4 regions of the Exiguobacterium sp. E17S genome follow, and region 1 is predicted to be linked to each of the others. Evidence: riboswitches for the same ligand, from Rfam matches in the RefSeq annotation. Region 1 holds a riboswitch; each other region holds the start of a gene.
The links. Region 1 has a riboswitch for thiamine pyrophosphate ahead of thiD (bifunctional hydroxymethylpyrimidine kinase/phosphomethylpyrimidine kinase). Riboswitches for the same ligand answer to the same signal wherever they lie in the genome.

Region 1 (4,520 bases):
GTGCTGTGACACAAGGGTATGGTTCTGCAGGCGGAGAGAACGGTTATACGTTCCATAACGGGATTGACTTCGGTGGTCCAGTTGGCACGCCAATCGTGGCAGCTGCAACTGGTACAGTCATTACAGCATCAGGTGGCGGACCTTACGGAAATCACATCATGATCGCTCACCAATTGAACGGGAAGACATATACGACAGTCTATGCACATATGAGTTCATTGAACGCTAGTGCAGGTCAACGTGTCAGCCAAGGTCAACAAATCGGTACACGTGGTAGCACAGGAAACTCAACAGGTCCACACTTACACTTCGAAATTCACGTTGGTGGATACAGCTACAGTGCAACAGGTCCAGCTAACTCAGTCAATCCAATGTCGATGTTTTAATCGTAAAGAATCGTTGCATATGCAACGGTTCTTTTTTTTTTGTCATTTTCAAAAAACAAATCATATATTACAAAAAACCGTTTTCATTTGAAATGTAAATGAAATTTTTTTGAAACGATTACGGTGCTATAATCTATTTCAGATATGAGAGAAACTTGAATACTATAATAAAATATGAAAAAAACATAAGTGAGGAAAACGATATATGCTAAAAAAACTAATTTCTACCATTGTTTTAGGAGCATTACTTATAACAGGAACGCAACCGATCGCAGCAGCGACCATTAAAGAAAAAAAGGCTGAAAATGCCGCTGAACAACGTAAACTTGAAAAAGCGATCAAAAAACAAGAAGCTAAAATCTCAAAAGAGCAACGTCAAATCAATCAAATTGACGCAGCAATCAACGAAAAGATTTTCCAAGTCTCTGAAAAAAATAAACAAATCGAACAGTTGAACGTTCGAATCGATGAGTTAAAGGCAGACATCGTCCGTTACGAAGAAATGTTACAGAAACAGGAAGAACTACTCGGTGATCGTTTGCGTGTTTTCCAAGAGAACGATGGAAACTCGATTAAATGGGAAGAAGTCATTTTTGGATCGAAGGATTTAGGTGATTTATTCAGCCGTGTCATGGCGGGGAAAAAAATCGCTGAGCAAGACGATAAAATGATTTCGGATTACATCGCAACGCAACAAAAATTAGCAGAAGCAAAACAAGCGCTCGTTGAGAAAAAAGCGGAGCAAATGCAAGAAAAGAAAGTATTGCTTGAACAAAAGAAAGCGTTAAAGCTTCAAATGAAAGAACGTAGTGCCACGCTGAAGAAATTACGAAAAGGGAAGACGAAGTTCACGACAGAACTGTTAGACGCAAAAGAACTTCAAGCGACTCTCGAAGCGCAAGAACGTGCAATTGCGGCAGCGAAGGCAGCCGCTAAAGCAGCGGCTGAAAAAGCAGCAGCGGAGAAAGCGGCAGCCGAAAAAGCCGCTAAAGCGAATGCTCAAACAGCAAAACAAGTAGGTAAGAGTTCGGAGTCAACTGATTCTGTTGCCCCGCCCGTTGTTTCGAGTGGAGGGAAATTCGTTCGACCATCTTCTGGTGGAGTGTCGCAAGGATTCGGACCAGCAAGCGGCGCGAACGGTTATACGTTCCACAACGGTGTTGATTTCAGTGGTTCGGTCGGGTCTCCAATCGTCGCTGCAGCAGCTGGAACGGTCATTACAGCATCAGGTGGTGGACCTTACGGCAATCATGTCATGATTTCTCACTTCCTCGATGGACAAGTGTACACGACTGTCTACGCACATATGAGTTCATTATCGGTTCGTGCAGGACAAACGGTCTCTCAAGGTCAACAAGTCGGGACACTTGGTAGTACAGGGAATTCAACAGGACCACACTTACATTTCGAACTACATGTCGGAGGCTATCAATACAGTGCTTCTTCTCCTCTGAATGCAGTCAATCCATTGGCATATCTGTAATCAAAACGGGCTTCGGCTCGTTTTTTTTTCTTCTCTATGCTACAGTTAAGGCGAAACGAATACTTGAGCAACTAGGGGAGCTGGAGGAATCCGGCTGAGAGGAAAACCAATCTGTTTTCGACCCTATTACCTGAACTGGATAATACCAGCGTAGGAAAGTTGAGCCGAACGGATACCGGAATGCGTGTATAACGCTTTCGTATAGCGTCGACTGCTTTTTTACAGCGGTCGACGCTTTTTTTGTCGGTCACGACTCCCTTACATTGCTCGATGGGAAGGTGAAAAGAACATGAAACACGTACTGACGATTGCAGGATCCGACTCCGGTGGTGGAGCTGGGATTCAAGCAGATTTAAAAACATTTTCAGCTTTAGGCGTTTATGGAATGAGCGTCCTGACAGCCGTCACGGCGCAAAATACGTTGGGTGTTCAAGCGGTGGAAGAGTTATCCCCAGAAATCGTAGATGCCCAGTTAACGTCGATTTTTTCAGACATTCGTGTCGATGCGATCAAAATCGGAATGGTCTCGAATGCGCAGACGATTCGTGTCATTGCTACACATCTCCGCAAACAGACAGTTCCGATCATATTAGATCCCGTCATGGTCGCTAAAGGTGGTCATGCCCTATTGCGGACGGAAGCTGAACAAGCATTGATTTCAGAACTTCTGCCGCTTGCGACACTCGTTACACCGAATTTACCGGAAGCGGAGCGGTTAACAGGACGATCAGTGACCAATCTAGAGGAAATGCGACTGGCGATGCATCAATTGGCTACACAGACAGGGGCAGTATTACTAAAAGGTGGACATCTCTCAGGAGCTGCAACGGATTTGTTGTTTGATGGGGAAGTGGAACATCGTTTCACATCGGAACGGTTAGACAATCAACATACTCATGGAACTGGTTGTACCTTATCTGCAGCGATTGCAGCACGGATGGCGCTTGGAGAAGATTTAACAGATAGCGTAAGACAGGCAAAGAGCTATGTCACGGAGGCAATTCGTCATGGATTTGCTCTCGGACAAGGTATTGGACCGACACATCATTTTCACTCACTTTGGAGGGATACACATGTTTACGACTATTCTTGAACACAAACCACTCATTCACCATCTGACGAACACAGTTACGATCAACGACTGCGCGAACGTCACACTCGCTGTTGGAGCATCACCCGTCATGGCGGAAGACATTCGTGAAGTAGAAGAGATGGTTAGACTCGCGCAAGCTCTTGTCTTAAACATTGGTACGATCGATGCAGACATGCAAGCAGCTCAACGACTCGCAGCACGTGAAGCGGGACGTTTGAATGTCCCGATCGTTCTTGATCCAGTTGGAGCAGGGGCAACGACATTACGTACTGCCTTTTCTAAAGAACTCATTGATCTCGGGTGTACGGTCATTAAAGGAAATGCTTCTGAAATCAAGACGTTACTTGGGGAAGATGGGCGAACTAAGGGAGTCGATGCTGCGGGAGATGCAATGATGGATCGAGAAAGCATTCGTGCATTTGCTCGCAAACACCAATCTGTCCTCGTCGTGACAGGTCCGAACGACTACATCACGGATGGAACGCGTGAAATGGAATTACATGTAGGAACACCACGTTTGGGAGACATCACGGGTACGGGCTGCATGACGGCCTCCTTGATTGCGAGCTTCCTCGGTGCAGGATATACGACATTTGAGGCGGCTGTCCACGGGACATTCGTCATGGGAAAAGCAGGAGAACAAGCAGCCTCCGCGCAAGGTCTTGGTGATTTTAAACGAGAGTTGTTCAATGCCATCAGCCTCATGACGGTGCAAGATCTGGTGGAGGTGACAGAACGTGTCAATTGATTACTCCATCTATGCAGTGACGGATCGTCGGTACCATCCTGGAGTCGCGATCGAGACGGTCGTTGAGGAAGCCATTTTAGGTGGTGCAACGATCGTGCAATTACGGGAAAAAACAGCGCAAGGAAAGGAATTCTTCGATCAGGCAGTTCGGTTGAAAGCACTCACGGATCGACACGACATTCCTTTGATCATCAATGATCGGATTGATATCGCGTTACTCGTCGGAGCAGGTTTGCATATCGGACAAGAAGACATTCCTTTAACCGCAGCACGTCGCCTTTTACCAGATGCCGTGATTGGTGTGTCGGTAGCAACCGTTGCACAAGCGATTGAAGCAGAACGAGACGGAGCATCTTATTTAGGCGTGGGGTCTCTATTTGCGACGTCATCCAAAGCGGACGCTGATTCCATGTCGCATACGATGCTTCAGGCGATTCGGGAAGCTGTACGATTACCTCTAATCGGTATTGGTGGAATCACAGCAACGAATGTCTCCTCTCTGCCCATCCCGTTGGAAGGGTATGCCGTCATCTCAGAAATTTTCGCTAAAGAAGATCGGCAACTCGCTGCGCAGCAAATGACAGATGCTGTGCGTGAATGGCATCAATCACTTCAGAACAGGGTATAATCCGTTCAGAGGTGATTGTATTGAAATGGCAGACGATCCGTTTTCGCGGCTATTGGATTCGATATCGGTTAGAACCACAAATCATTCGAGTCGATAATCAGGGGATCTACCATCTAGGAAAAGTCTTATTTCCACATCCTAATCGTATATCTTATGAGATGGCCCTTTTATTGAAAGAAAAG
Region 2 (4,520 bases), on a different contig from region 1:
GATGTCACAAAGCTCGATCAGATTTTCAAGGATGTGATCGCAGCAGTCAAAGACGGTCGCCTTTCAGAGAAACGAATTGATCAATCGGTTGAACGAATCTTGACGCTAAAAGCAGAGCGTGGGATTTGGAACGGTACGACTGACACGACATCCCTAGCTGAAAAAATCGCGCACTCGAACCAAATCGTCGGCAGTCCCGAGCATAAAGCAAAAGAACGCGCGATGACGGAAGCCGCGGTCACACTCGTGAAAAATGATCAGCGGACGTTACCATTCAAACCGAAAAAGAATGCCAACGTTCTTGTGATCGCTCCGGCGGCGGATCAGACGGACAGCATGAAAAAGACGATCGCTTCCTTACCGAAGAACCGGAACTGGCACGTGACGACAGCGAATTACTCGGCTACTACGCTACCGCTCGACCAAAACCCGACATTACGGGCGCAACTCGATGCAGCAGATTACATCATCGTCGGTTCCAACGTCAACACGAGTGCTAAACTACTCCCTACTGCACCAGAACAAGCGATTCCGGCTTCGATCTTCCGCTATGCGAAACAAACGGATACACCATCCGTCCTGCTCAGTCTCCGTAACCCATACGATGTCGCCGTTCAACCGGACGCACCGGCACACGTCCTCGTCTATGGTTTCAAAGGCGACCCGAACGGACCAGACTCCGAAGCAGGCAATCTGAAATCAGCGGGACCGAACCTGCCTGCAGGTATCCGAGCAATCTTCGGAACGTTCAAACCGCAAGGCACTTTACCGGTTGATGTGCCGGTCTTTCAGAACGGTGTCTTTACCGATCAACTGCATCTCGAATTCGGTGACGGCTTTAAAAACTGGAAAAAATGATGACGTGATACACCAAAAGACCGAAGCTCCTTTACAGGATGCCTCGGTCTTTTAACGATTGATACGGATATTCAGCTTCTTCTTTCGCACGATGGTAAACGCGGTATAACCAATAAGTCAGTAGTGCATAGACGACGATGACAAGAACAGCAGAAATGTAGCTCCCCATGCTATACGCTACCTTAAAGTTACGTGTCGAAGCGGATATACCGGATAACACGATTAATATCGGAATGATGTATCCAATAAATCTTACTTTGACTCTACCAAGCATTCGTTGTACAGCATATGCTGCACTGATCACAAGTGCGATCACGACGATTTCCATTCCAATCCCTACTCTCACTAAATGGTATTCCTAATTCTACCATCTAGCGATTCAAGAAGATACCGCTCGTGCTGGAATCGTTTCGTAAACTGACGCAAACGTCTCTTCCGTCCACCCCATATGCCAGAAGAGTAACTCATAGTAACAACTCGTCACGAAATGACGTTTCATTCGCTCGCGTTCCGCTGGGCTCGCTTGCTCCGCCAGCGCATCAAGCCGTGCAATCTGTTCAAAGACGACCTTTTCGAACCATTCCGAGCTATACGTGTCGATCCATTGCTGATAGATTTTTTCTTCCGGTGTACACGTCAGTAATTGTTGCCCGATTTCATAATACAACCAGTAACATGGCAAGATGGCAGCAATCGTCTCACCAAGCGTTCCTTCACTCGCATGATGCATGTGCGAGACGTACGCATATGCTGTCGGTGCCGGTTCAAATGCTTCAAGGTCTGCTGCCGTAATACCGAGCGGCTTAAAAAATGATTGATGTAAGCTCAGTTCTGCCTCGTAAGTCGAAGTAGCATGTTCGGCAAGTGTCGCGATCGTCGCGAAGTCGTCCGCTTTTGACGCTGCCTTCGCTTGAATCTTCGCAAAGTGTTTTAAGTAATAGGCATCCTGCATGACATAATGCCGAAATTTCGAGAGTGGTAACGTCCCCTCCCCGATTCCTTGAACGAATGGGTGCGTAAAACTACTGTTCCAATACGCTTGTGCCGCTTGTTTGATTTCTTGTGTGAATGTCATGATCTCATCCTCCTCGTTTAGTATGAAACGAAAAAACACCACCCCGAAACACACGGGCATGGCGCAAGAAGAACAAGACTTGACGCCACTTCCCTCCGTAAGTACGAACTTAATCAGGTTCAAAGGGTCCGAACGTCTTCGTTCGTCTCAGTCAGCCTACCGACTCCCCTAGTGGTCATTATTCGATTCCCATCCACTATAGCATGCTGAAAATGGAAGTCAAGTTGTCCTCTTTTCGCTATACTATGGAGTGTCAGAAGACGGATGCCGTCTCCATCTACAGACCGATTCCGAACTTCTTTCGTTCTCGTACACTAACTTTAGTACCTGATACTATAATTTATTCTGTTACTTACAAATTGGAGGATTTCATTATGCATACACCAACAAAAATCATGGCATCAGCCGTTATCGCTTCTGCTTTATTACTCCCAACAGCCGTATCCGCCGAACAAGTCGTCGATAAGACGATCGTCACACTCGGGGAGTCACTCGGCGCAAAGGATAAAGCATGGGTGCTTTCACGTCTCAATGCACCGGAAGGCATCACGCCGATCATCGCAACCTCTGCTGACGAAGAAAAATATCTCGGGAAAAACATTCCACAGTCGCAAAAAGGTGGCAACATGTATTCGTCGGCTAAAATCGAACTGACGGAAAAAGGAGATGGACTTTCCGTCTCGACGGAGAACATCACATGGGTGACGAAGGATATGTATCTCAACGCTCTCGTCACAGCGGGTGTCAAAGATGCCGACATCACGATCACTTCTCCCTACAAGGTGACCGGGACATCGGCACTGACAGGAATCATGAAAGCGTACGATCAAACTTCCGCTGAGACGGGAATTAAGTTAAGTGACGAACGCAAGGATTTAGCACAGCAAGAATTATCGGTCACATCAGACGTCGGAAAAACGGTCGGCACGGATAAAGTCGCTGACTTAATGAATGAGATCAAGGCTGAGATCGCCAATCAAAAACCGGAAACCAAAGTCGAGATCGAAAACCTGATTGTCCAAGTCATTCAAAACAACAATATCCAGTTGTCTGACGCACAAATGGACCGGTTGACGAATCTATTCAATCAAATGGAGCAAGCGAACATCAACTGGGGACAAATCGAGAGTGGATTGAAAAATGCGGGACAAGACATCCACGCGTTCGCAACTTCAGAAGAAACGAAAGGATTTTTCGCTAAATTATTTGATGGACTCAGTGACTTCTTCAGTTCAATCGCGGGTGTGTTCAAATAATTCAGACTTCCGTAACTGACAAAAAAATAGTAAACTAGATGTATCTGAAACGAAAGGTGGTGTGAAAAGATGGACTTTGCCGCGTGCAAACACTGGTTGATGGAACAATTGTATCTGTTGCGCGCGATTTTTCATGAAATGGCGTTCTAAGGCACCCGTCTGTCCTTTTTTAAGAACTTCATGAATGAAAAATACTGCAAAGCGCATCTTTCACACGTGATGGAGAGTGCTATTTGCGCTCTCCTTTTTTGATGCGCGCGAAAGGATCAATTGAATATGATGATTTGCGACATTCAACACCTGACAAAACAATTCGGAGGCGAGACGATCTTAGCGGATGTTTCCCTCTTCTTAAACGAACACGACCGTGTCGGTCTGATTGGACGAAACGGGAGTGGTAAGACGACATTACTCCGCTTGCTTGCTCGCCTTGAGCAACCGGACGGTGGTGTCATCTATCAAAAGAGCGGTTTGACGATCGGCTATTTGGAACAACTTCCTGTATATAGTGAGACGATGACCGGACTCGACGTCCTTTGGACAGCGTTTGAAGACATCCTCGCGATCCGTTCTCGGATGCAGCAGTTGGAGCAAATGATGGCGACAGCACCAGAGAATCTTGATGCGTTACTTGCACGATATGCGGAAGCGACGAATGCGTTCGAACAAAAGGATGGCTATCTACTCGACTCGAAAATCGAACGCATGGTGAACGGGTTACACCTTCGTCCGTTACTCACTCGTCCTTTCCACCAGTTGAGCGGTGGTGAACAGACGAAGATTTGTCTCGGTCGCATGTTACTCATGGAGCCAAATCTGCTCATTCTTGACGAACCGACGAACCATCTTGATTTAGCTGCCGTGGAATGGCTGGAGCAGTTCTTACGGGACTACACAGGAACCATCCTGCTCGTCTCTCACGACCGGGTCTTCTTAGACGCCGTCGTCACCTCGATCGTTGAACTCGAGGACGGTGAACTGACAACCTATATAGGGAATTACAGCGCGTTCGTCGTCGAACGAGAACGTCGCTTGATGGAACAGTTCCACGCCTACCAAGAGCAACAGAAAAAAATAAAGAAAATGAAGGAAGCGATTCGTCGACTCCGGCAATGGGCAAACGAAGCGTCTCCACCGAGTGAGAAATTATTCCGTAAAGCAAAATCGATGGAACGGGCACTCGAGCGGATCGAACGGATTAAACGACCACAACTCGAAGCCAAAACCGCTGATGTCTCCTTCTCTTCCACTGATCACTCGAGCCAAGTCGTCTTTCGCGCTGAAGAACTCTCGTTTGCTTATGGAACCCGTCACATTTTTGATGACGTCTC
Region 3 (4,520 bases), on a different contig from region 1:
ATGGCTGTCGGCAGTGGTACGCTCGCCAACGATATCGTCGCACAACAACTGAGTGGACATGGGTTGATCCTAAACGGTGGTGAGTTCGGTCAACGCTTGATTGATCACGCGGCACGAGCTGGGAAGTCCTTTGATGTCCACTCGCTTCCACCCGGTCACCCGATCGACTTGGAACAACTCGCGAGTCAACTGCATCAAACGGAATACGACTGGATCTGGTTGACGCACTGTGAGACGTCAACGGGCGTCCTCTACGATTTCGATGCGGTAAAAGTGCTATTAGATCAACGAACCGCACTCATCGTCGATGCGATCAGCGCCGTCGGAACCGGACGTTTCTCATACGCTGGTTGCAAATTCGTCACGACCGTCTCCGGAAAAGCAATTGGTGGTTTACCGGGTCTTGCGTTCATCGGTCATACAGACAGCATCCTACCTTCTCCACGAATTCCACGTTATCTGGATCTCGGACTCTATGCGGAAGGCGTCGCCTTTTCCGGCTCATCGAACTTGTTGCTTGCTTGTCAGGCAGCGCTCGATGCCCTTGATCTCGATCAAGCCGCCATCAAGATGACTTATCTCGAACAGGCCGTTCGGGCGACTGGTTTCAACCTGCTTGCGACGCAAGAAGCACAAGCGCCGGGAATTCTGACGATCGTCCATCCGTCGGCAACCGCTTTAGGAGACGCTCTCCGGATCCAGGGCTATCATGTTCAATATGAAAGCGACTATCTCGTCCATAATCAATGGCTCCAAATCTCAACGATGGGACAGACGACGATGCGGCACATCGAACGTCTCATCCGTGTATTAGTCCGTGAAAACCAACGCATCACCATAAAAAATGAAAAAATGAAAGACCTCTTAACCCTTGATTTCAAGCGGTTTGGAGGTCTTTCGACTTTAAAAAATAAAAAATAGAGGTTTAAGGATTTAAAACATAGGGGTATAAACTCACTAGCACCGCATCAAACCGGTGACTTACTCACACATGTTTCTCAATATCAGCGTAATGACCTGGGAGAGAAATGCAAAGTCACGAAAGCGTCAGATTCAAAAGAGTCTGAAACCGATTGTCTTAGCATGTTTCATATTGTTCAGGACTTGTCCTGCTCCTACATTCATTACCTTTTGAGGGCTATACCAAATTCAAGGGGGAAATGAACATGTCAGTTAAATTAACAGCCGAAAAACGCGAGGTACGTCCACGCTCACTCCGTAAACAATTACGTCATGAAGGAAAAGCTCTTGGTGTCGTGTATGGTTACAAAGTGGAAAGTACACCAATCGCATTTGAAGAAAAAGAATTGCTTAAAATCGTTCGAGAAAACGGTGAGAACGTCTTGATTTCACTGAAACTCGACGGTAAAAATATTAACGTCTTGATCAACCGTCGTGATATGGATGTCTTCACACCAACTGTCGATCACGTTGAATTCATCGCCGTTAAAATGGATGAAGAGACAGAAGTCGAAGCAGACGTCGTACTCGTCGGGGAAGCAGCTGGCGCGAAAGTCGGTGGATTCCTATCACAGACACTCTTTAAAGTAACAGTCGCAGCAACACCAGATAAATTACCAGAGAACGTCGAAGTCGACGTCACAAACCTCGAAATCGGCGATTCAATCTCTGTAGCTGATCTTCCGGAACAAAAAGATTTCCGTATCGTCACAGAAGGCGACATTCAAGTCGCAGCTGTCGTCGAATCAACGCTCGAACAAGAGCTTGAGGAAATCGAAGAAGCAGAAGCTGAGGCACAAGCGGAAGCTGGCGAAGACAACGAAGCGGAAGCTACGGAAGAGTCTTCAGAAGAAGCAAAAGAAGAGAACGAAGATAACAAATAAGTCGTTTATCGATACGCCCTTCGTGGCGTATCGTTTTTTTGTGTCTTGACAATAGACAGAAGATTGCCTAAAGTGAACAGCGTATCATCTATTACCATATCCACTAGGGGAGCCCATTTGGCTGAGACGATTCACTTCGGACCCTTCGAACCTGATCTAGTTCATACTAGCGTAGGAAAGTGGAGCGATCACATCCAATGACTCCTGCTGCGCGCAGTTTTTCTGAGGACCGCTCTCTTTTTACGGAGGGCGGTCTTTTTTGGTGTCTCCCCCACTTAAAGGAGGACGAACACGATGCAACACTGGAAAATGAAAGAAATCATGGTCATGATGATGCTCGCCGTCGCTTGCGGCGTCATCTATCTCGGTTGGTCAACACTCTGGTTACCGATGTCTGCAATCTTCGGACCAGTCGGTGCCAACTGGATGTTTGGGATCTGGATCATCGCGAGCCCGCTCGTCGCAGCAATCATTCAAAAACCAGGTGCTGCTCTCATCGCGGAAATCGTCGCGGCAGCCGTCGAGCTGTTCACGGGTAGTCACTTTGGTTTATCGGCTCTTCTCATCGGGGTCTGCCAAGGGCTTGGTGCGGAACTCGTCTTTGCGATGACGCGTTATCACCGTTATGACACCTGGACATTGATGTTATCGGGTGTTGGAGCCGCAATTGGTAGCATTGTCTATAGTTTGATCGCGAACGGATTCGGTTACTACACGACGACGACGTTGCTTGCGACAACAGGTTTACAATTGATCAGTGGTGCATTACTCGGCGGTTTGCTTGCAGCGATTCTCGTCCGTCGCCTTGTTGCGACCGGTGTCTTGAACGGGTTTGCGGCAGGACGTGCGAAACGGGAAGTCGCATGATTACTGTCGACGATCTCAGCATCCGCTATCCGGGTCAGATGAAATCGGTGCTCGATCATGTATCGCTGACGATCGAACAAGGAACGACCCTTTTGCTTGGACGCAGTGGGAGTGGCAAGACGACACTGCTTCATGCCCTAGCCGGACTGACACCGGAGACGATTGAAGTCGAACAGACTGGTACCGTTACCCGGTCCGGTTCGGTCGGAGTCTTATTTCAAAATCCAGAAGAACAATTCTGCATGGAAACGATCGGACGCGAAATCGCTTTTAGTTTAGAAAACCGGTCGATTCCACGTGCGGAGATGGAGGAACGAATTGAACGCTTACTTGCACTCGTCGGTCTCCCTCTCCCCTTCTCGACACCGATCGCGAGTCTATCCGGGGGGATGAAACAGCGCCTCGCGCTCGCCGCGGTCCTAGCGCTCGAGCCGGCGATCTTATTACTCGATGAACCAACAGCCCAGATTGATCCAATCGGACAACACGAGCTGATGGCGTTGATCTTTCGGATTCAGAAAGAACACGATTTAACGATCGTCTTGATCGAGCACCAACTCGATGTCTGTTTACCGTACATCGATCAGGTTGTCTTACTTGAGAACGGAACGATTACTGCGACGGCGCATCCGCAGGATTTGTTCTCGCAGGCTTATACAGAGCTTCAATCGAAAGGCATCGCTGTTCCTTCTTTGTATCCGTACACGTTAGAGACGCTACCCATAGATGGACCACAAGCAGCGCGACTTCACGTGCTTCCTCCAGTCGCTACAGCCGGCATTCCCTTGTTGCACGTCGCTGCATTATCGACGAAAGCCCCTTACCCGCTGACCGATGCGACATTTTCCCTGCAGACAGGAGAATGGGTGATGCTGCTCGGAGCAAACGGCTCCGGGAAAAGTACATTACTTGCAACACTCGGTCGGTTGCTCTCGCATCAAGGAACATATCGGTTCCAGGAACGTCCGGCTCAGCGTTACTCCCGGCGACGCTTTTATGAGCACGTCGGCTATGTCTTCCAACAACCGGATCTGCAGTTTCTCAAACTGACGGTCGAAGCAGAAATCGACTGGAGTCACCGGGCAGCGACGAGTGACGAGCGCACAACATTACTCGAACGGCTGGAACTCGCATCCGTCAAACAGCAGTCACCGCTTGCGCTTAGTACAGGGCAACAACGACGACTCAGCGTTGCGACGATGCTAGGGCAGACGAAGGATTTGTTGTTGCTCGATGAACCGACGTTCGGACAGGATGGATTGACGACACGGCGGCTCATGGAACAGTTGTTGACGGAACAACAAAACGGAACGACGCTCGTCATGGCAACACACGATATGGAACTCGTCGCCCGATACGCGGATCGTGTCCTCGTCATGGAGCAAGGGCGGATTGCTTTTGACGGACGTCCGAGCGAGTTATTCGCTGACGTTCCGTTACTCGAACGCTGTCAGCTGCAACGTCCACTTTCTTACCAATTCCAGGAGGTGAAGCGCCATGCAGACGAACGCGTCACCGTTCGCTAAACTCAATCCTGTCATCAAGGGGAGCGGATTGTTTTTGATCATGTTTGCCTTAATTGCAACGAACGACTGGATCAAGACGTTGGTGTTCCTGAGTTTTGCTATCGCCTTGCTACTCCTCTCCGGATGGAGTCCTGTCGATTTCTTGAAACGGCTCGCACCTTACAGTCTATTATTCTTATTGACGTTCTGGATGATGGCGGCGTTTGGCAAAGGTACGAACACGCTCTGGTCGTTCGGTTGGTTTCATGTCACGTCGGAAAGTGTCGTACATGGCTGGTTACTT
Region 4 (4,520 bases), on a different contig from region 1:
CCCGGCGTCGACGATAACAGGAACCGTCGTCTGCTCGATGATGAATCGTAGATGAAGTGGGTTGAGAATGCCTTGCCCGGAACCAATCGGTGACGCTGCCGGCATGATGGCGTGACAACCGAGTTCCTCGAGTCGCCGTGCAAGGACGACATCGTCCGACGTATACGGTAAGACGATGAAACCTTCTTTGAGTAATTCTTCAGAAGCCCGTAACGTCTCGATCGGATCAGGTAGTAACGTCTTGTCGCAACCGATCACTTCGACCTTCACCATGTCGCACATACCGGATGCCCGCGCAAGCTTCGCAAGCCGAACAGCTTCCTCCGCCGTCTTCGCACCGGCCGTGTTCGGCAGTAAATCGTACTTCGCTAAATCAAGCGCCTCCAAGAAATTCGCTTGTTGTTTGTCGAAAATATCGAGCCGACGGACGGCGAACGTCAAGATTTGTGAAGCGGACGCATCAATTGCTTCCTGCTGTACGGTAGCATCCGTATATTTCCCTGTTCCGAGTAATAATCGTGATTCAAATGTCTTTTCTCCAATTTTCAGCATGTTTATCCTCCTCCTACGAAATGAACGATTTCAAATGTGTCATTGTCCCGAACGACTGTCTGACCGTACGCCATGCGATCGATGATTTGTCGATTCTGTTCGACGATGACGAGCTTTTCTCCTAAGCCGAGTTGCGTGAGCATGTCCTCGATCGTTTCAATCTGATCGATCGTGTGGTCATTGCCGTTAATCGTAATGTTCATCGGACTTCCTCCTTCTGAATCAACCGTAATGTATTTACCAAGACTTCCGCTGTCGCCGGTGCGAGTAATATGCCATGCCGATGATGCCCCGTCGCTAGGAAGATCCGACGGGATGAATCGGCGACTCCGATATATGGCAAGCCGGACACCGTTTGTGGCCGTACACCGGACCAGACTTCTTCGATGACCGCGTCACGAATCGGTGGATACAGTCGTTCTGCTGCTTGAAGCAATGACGTGACCCCTGCGACACTGACACCGACCGTCTCGTCGTGCGGCAGTTCGGTCGCACCGATCAAAATCCGACCGTCTGCTTTTGGCACAAGGTAGACAGCGTCGTCAAACAGAATCGAGCGTAACGGCTGACCCGCGAGACGGACGGCGAGACATTCCCCTTTGACCCCATATGTCGCGATCGAAATGCCGGCTGTATCGAGCAAGGCTTGCGAACCCCGTCCGGCAGCGACCGTCACTGTTCGTCCAGTCCAGATTCCCGCATTCGATTCGATCCTAATGAAGTCATCGTTCTCTTCGATGCGTGTGACATCTACCTGTTCTTCAATCGATATGCCACGTGCGTGTAAGGCATACATCAATGCAGTCGTCAGTCGTCGTGGATCGATTTGACCGACAGCCGGAAACAGATGCTCGCGTCCTTTACGTTTTAACAAAAACGGTTGTTCCCGGTATCCACAATCGATGCCTGTTTCTCGCTCGAGACGACGTGCAAGCAGCGGATACAGACGACGACTTCGCGCGGCAAGTGCATGCAATTCCTCTCTGAGCTCGATGTCCGTCGCAAGCATCCCGGCAGCCGCGCGACTCGTTCCTTGTCCACCTGCTCCGCGTTCTAAGACGACGACGGATTCATTCTGACAGGCGAGACTGTAAGCAAGCGTCAAACCGATGACTCCACCACCGATGATGATGTGATCCGTCATACCCGTACCCCCTGATAACGCTTGACGGCAGCGAGTGGATCCGCTTGACCGAGAATACCCGATAATACAGCGATTCCGGTTGCACCGGTCGCTGCGATTTCAGGCATGCGTTCTGGTGTAATCCCACCAATTGCAATGACTGGTTTCGTCGTGAAGGTGACGACTTGCTTCAAGGCGTCAATCCCTCGTGGTGGCACGTCCGGCTTCGACGCTGTCGGATAAATATGACCGTACAGCAGTCGGTCGGCTCCTTCCGCTTCTGCTGCCAGTGCCTCTGCCAGTGAATGGACCGATTTCCCGATGACGAGATTCGGAAAATGACGTCGCACATCGCGGACACGCAAGGAACGGCGCGTCAGCTGCACACCGATGCCTGCGACATGGGCGACGTCGACCCGGTCATGAACCGTTAACTGTTCAGGCGAATAACCGTGCGTAAGGAGTGCTTCAATCAGATCAAGTAATTCTGCCGCCGATAAGTTCGGTTCACGTAGATGCAGCTGATCCGTATAGGGTTGAAGGGATTGAAAGGTCTTTATTTCGTCAAGCGGATTAATGGATCCCGTCGAAATCAGATGTAAACGCATCATGTTCTTCCTTTCCATACGAAAAAGGACCACTCCCGATGTTGAAGGGAGTGGTCCGAAAATGCGCTGAAGCGCTAAGGATATCTAGGGTTTCGAGCCACTTCCCTCCGCTAGTACGAACTAGATCAGGTTCAAAGGGTCCGGATACTTCCGTCTCAGTCTGCTGGGAGACTCCCCTAGTGTCTTTTCGTGTTTAATTGGCTTGCCCCATTAGTCTAGCATGAGTCACTTTGCTTCGCTAGTCCTAGTTGAGCGCTTCCACTTGCTGAATCAGCTCCGATTTCGTCGGTCGCTGTTGCTCTTGGCTGTCGGCATACGTCTGCTTTAGCTTCAAGATGCGCATTACTTTAGCATCGAGCATCTCCGGCGTCAGCGTTTTGTCTTTGACGGCTTGCATCACTTCAGCATGAACTTTTGCGTAAGCACCTGCCTCTGAAAACATCGCCATATCAGCTCCGTTGACGAGCGACTGACGTGCCGCTTCTGCGAGACCATATTGTTTCGTGATCGCCCCCATGACGAGATCATCTGTGATGATGACACCGTTGAATCCGAGTTGCTGACGCAAGAGGTCAGTCAAGATCGGCTTTGAGAGCGAGGACGGATTCGTATCGTCATACGCGGGATAGAGAATATGGGCGACCATCACCATCTCGGCGCCCTCTTGAATCGCTTCTTGGAACGGTAACAGTTCCGTCCGCTTCAATTCTTCCTTTGATGCCGTCACTTTCGGTAGCCCGACATGGGAATCGACACTCGTATTGCCGTGACCGGGAAAATGTTTGACGACTGGAATCGTTCCCGTCTCCTGCATCCCGTGCATCAGGGCCGTACCAAGCGTCGCGACGGTATTCGGATCAGCACTTAACGCACGGTCGCCGATGATCGGATTGTTCGGATTACTGTTGACGTCAAGGACCGGCGCGAAGTCCATGTTGAAGCCATAAAAACGTGACAAATGTCCGAGCGTACGTCCGACGTCTTCCATTTTCACTTCATCTGCTCCTTGCGCCATCCGTTGACTCGTCGGTAGACGTAATCGTTGATCCGGTACCCGGCTGACGCGTCCGCCTTCTTCATCAATCCCGACGAACGCATACGGTTTTTGGTTCGTCTCTTGAATCGCACGCGTGAACGTCAAGAGTTGCTCTTCCGACGTAATGTTTCCGCCGAGCAATAAGACCCCGCCAATCGCATGCGTCTGTAACAATTTCCGGTCAGCTGCTGAAAGTTCCGTGCCGGCGACTCCGATGTAGAGCAGTTGATCGATCTTTTCTGACGTCGACATCGTTTTAAGTTGCTGCTTTAATCGTGCTTGTTGTCGTTCCTCTTTCGTTGGTTCAGGTTTCGGTTTCTTTTCTTCTATCGGTTGCTTCGTTTCCGGTTGCGATGGTTTCGTTGGTTCCGTCGTCTCCTGCGCACACCCTGCAAGCAACAGACAACCGATTAGTACGGTTTTCTTCACAAAGGATCCTCGCTTCGCACACCATTGATCGAATAATAAACGGAAATCTCAGCGTTCAGGGATTGCGAGACCGAACAATATTTATCCTTTGATAACGAGATGGCGCGACGGACCTTATCTTCCGGGAGATCACCTTCGAGCCGGTAATGAATCGAGATCGACGTGAAACGCCGCGGATGGTCCTCTGCCCGTTCTCCTTCGATATCCATTTCGAAATGGGTGATCGTCAAGCGCATCTTCTCTAAAATCGAGACGATATCAATTCCAGTACAGCCGGCAACGGCATGTAGCAGCAGTTCAGTCGGTCGTGGCGCTTGGTTTTCACCACCGTTCTCTGGTGCTGCGTCCATCGCCAGATGATGCCCTGATTCCGTCTGTCCACTAAACCCCATCTGTTTGTTCCATGTCACTGTCGCTTGCATCGTTTCCACTCCTTTATAAGTAGTCTTCTTCTGTAGTATACGCAAAAAACAGCAAGCCTGGAAATTCACACGCTATTTCGAATAATGGTTCTTTTCCCGAAAACTCGCTTTGCGATACCCGACGAAATCGTTTCATGCTATCCTGTTACTCATAGTTTCGCGCGCAAGCGCTAGAATTGAGGAATCATCCATGTCATCTACTACTCGTTTAAGTCGACGCGATTGGCTCTTGATCGCCACGTTGTCGCTCCTGACGTTCGTTCTCGGAACAAGCGAATTCGTCATCGTCGGGATCCTCGCTGAAATCTCCTCAGCCCTTGATATCACGATCGCAACAGCAGGTACGCTCG

Region 2: another riboswitch for thiamine pyrophosphate. It lies ahead of tenA (thiaminase II); the one in region 1 lies ahead of thiD (bifunctional hydroxymethylpyrimidine kinase/phosphomethylpyrimidine kinase).
Region 3: another riboswitch for thiamine pyrophosphate. It lies ahead of AC3B4V_RS11810 (ECF transporter S component); the one in region 1 lies ahead of thiD (bifunctional hydroxymethylpyrimidine kinase/phosphomethylpyrimidine kinase).
Region 4: another riboswitch for thiamine pyrophosphate. It lies ahead of AC3B4V_RS02620 (thiamine phosphate synthase); the one in region 1 lies ahead of thiD (bifunctional hydroxymethylpyrimidine kinase/phosphomethylpyrimidine kinase).

Annotation. Positions count from the first base shown of each region.
Region 1 covers NZ_JBYLRU010000005.1:35,959-40,478, reverse strand. Annotated here, with positions in the region: gene AC3B4V_RS13835 (peptidoglycan DD-metalloendopeptidase family protein) at 1-386, shown strand, start outside; gene AC3B4V_RS13830 (murein hydrolase activator EnvC family protein) at 592-1,869, shown strand; TPP riboswitch at 1,933-2,043, shown strand; gene thiD (bifunctional hydroxymethylpyrimidine kinase/phosphomethylpyrimidine kinase) at 2,159-2,962, shown strand; gene thiM (hydroxyethylthiazole kinase) at 2,943-3,710, shown strand; gene thiE (thiamine phosphate synthase) at 3,700-4,338, shown strand.
Region 2 covers NZ_JBYLRU010000001.1:278,222-282,741, reverse strand. Annotated here, with positions in the region: gene AC3B4V_RS01450 (glycoside hydrolase family 3 protein) at 1-858, shown strand, start outside; gene AC3B4V_RS01445 (hypothetical protein) at 890-1,186, opposite strand; gene tenA (thiaminase II) at 1,238-1,933, opposite strand; TPP riboswitch at 2,007-2,113, opposite strand; gene AC3B4V_RS01435 (DUF1002 domain-containing protein) at 2,308-3,189, shown strand; gene abc-f (ribosomal protection-like ABC-F family protein) at 3,466-4,520, shown strand, end outside.
Region 3 covers NZ_JBYLRU010000003.1:154,371-158,890, reverse strand. Annotated here, with positions in the region: gene AC3B4V_RS11820 (GNAT family N-acetyltransferase) at 1-921, shown strand, start outside; gene AC3B4V_RS11815 (50S ribosomal protein L25/general stress protein Ctc) at 1,167-1,844, shown strand; TPP riboswitch at 1,940-2,039, shown strand; gene AC3B4V_RS11810 (ECF transporter S component) at 2,139-2,711, shown strand; gene AC3B4V_RS11805 (ABC transporter ATP-binding protein) at 2,708-4,237, shown strand; gene AC3B4V_RS11800 (energy-coupling factor transporter transmembrane component T family protein) at 4,209-4,520, shown strand, end outside.
Region 4 covers NZ_JBYLRU010000001.1:508,931-513,450, reverse strand. Annotated here, with positions in the region: gene AC3B4V_RS02635 (thiazole synthase) at 1-552, opposite strand, end outside; gene thiS (sulfur carrier protein ThiS) at 555-755, opposite strand; gene AC3B4V_RS02625 (FAD-dependent oxidoreductase) at 752-1,696, opposite strand; gene AC3B4V_RS02620 (thiamine phosphate synthase) at 1,693-2,286, opposite strand; TPP riboswitch at 2,369-2,471, opposite strand; gene nagZ (beta-N-acetylhexosaminidase) at 2,528-3,748, opposite strand; gene AC3B4V_RS02610 (OsmC family protein) at 3,745-4,170, opposite strand; gene AC3B4V_RS02605 (MFS transporter) at 4,361-4,520, shown strand, end outside.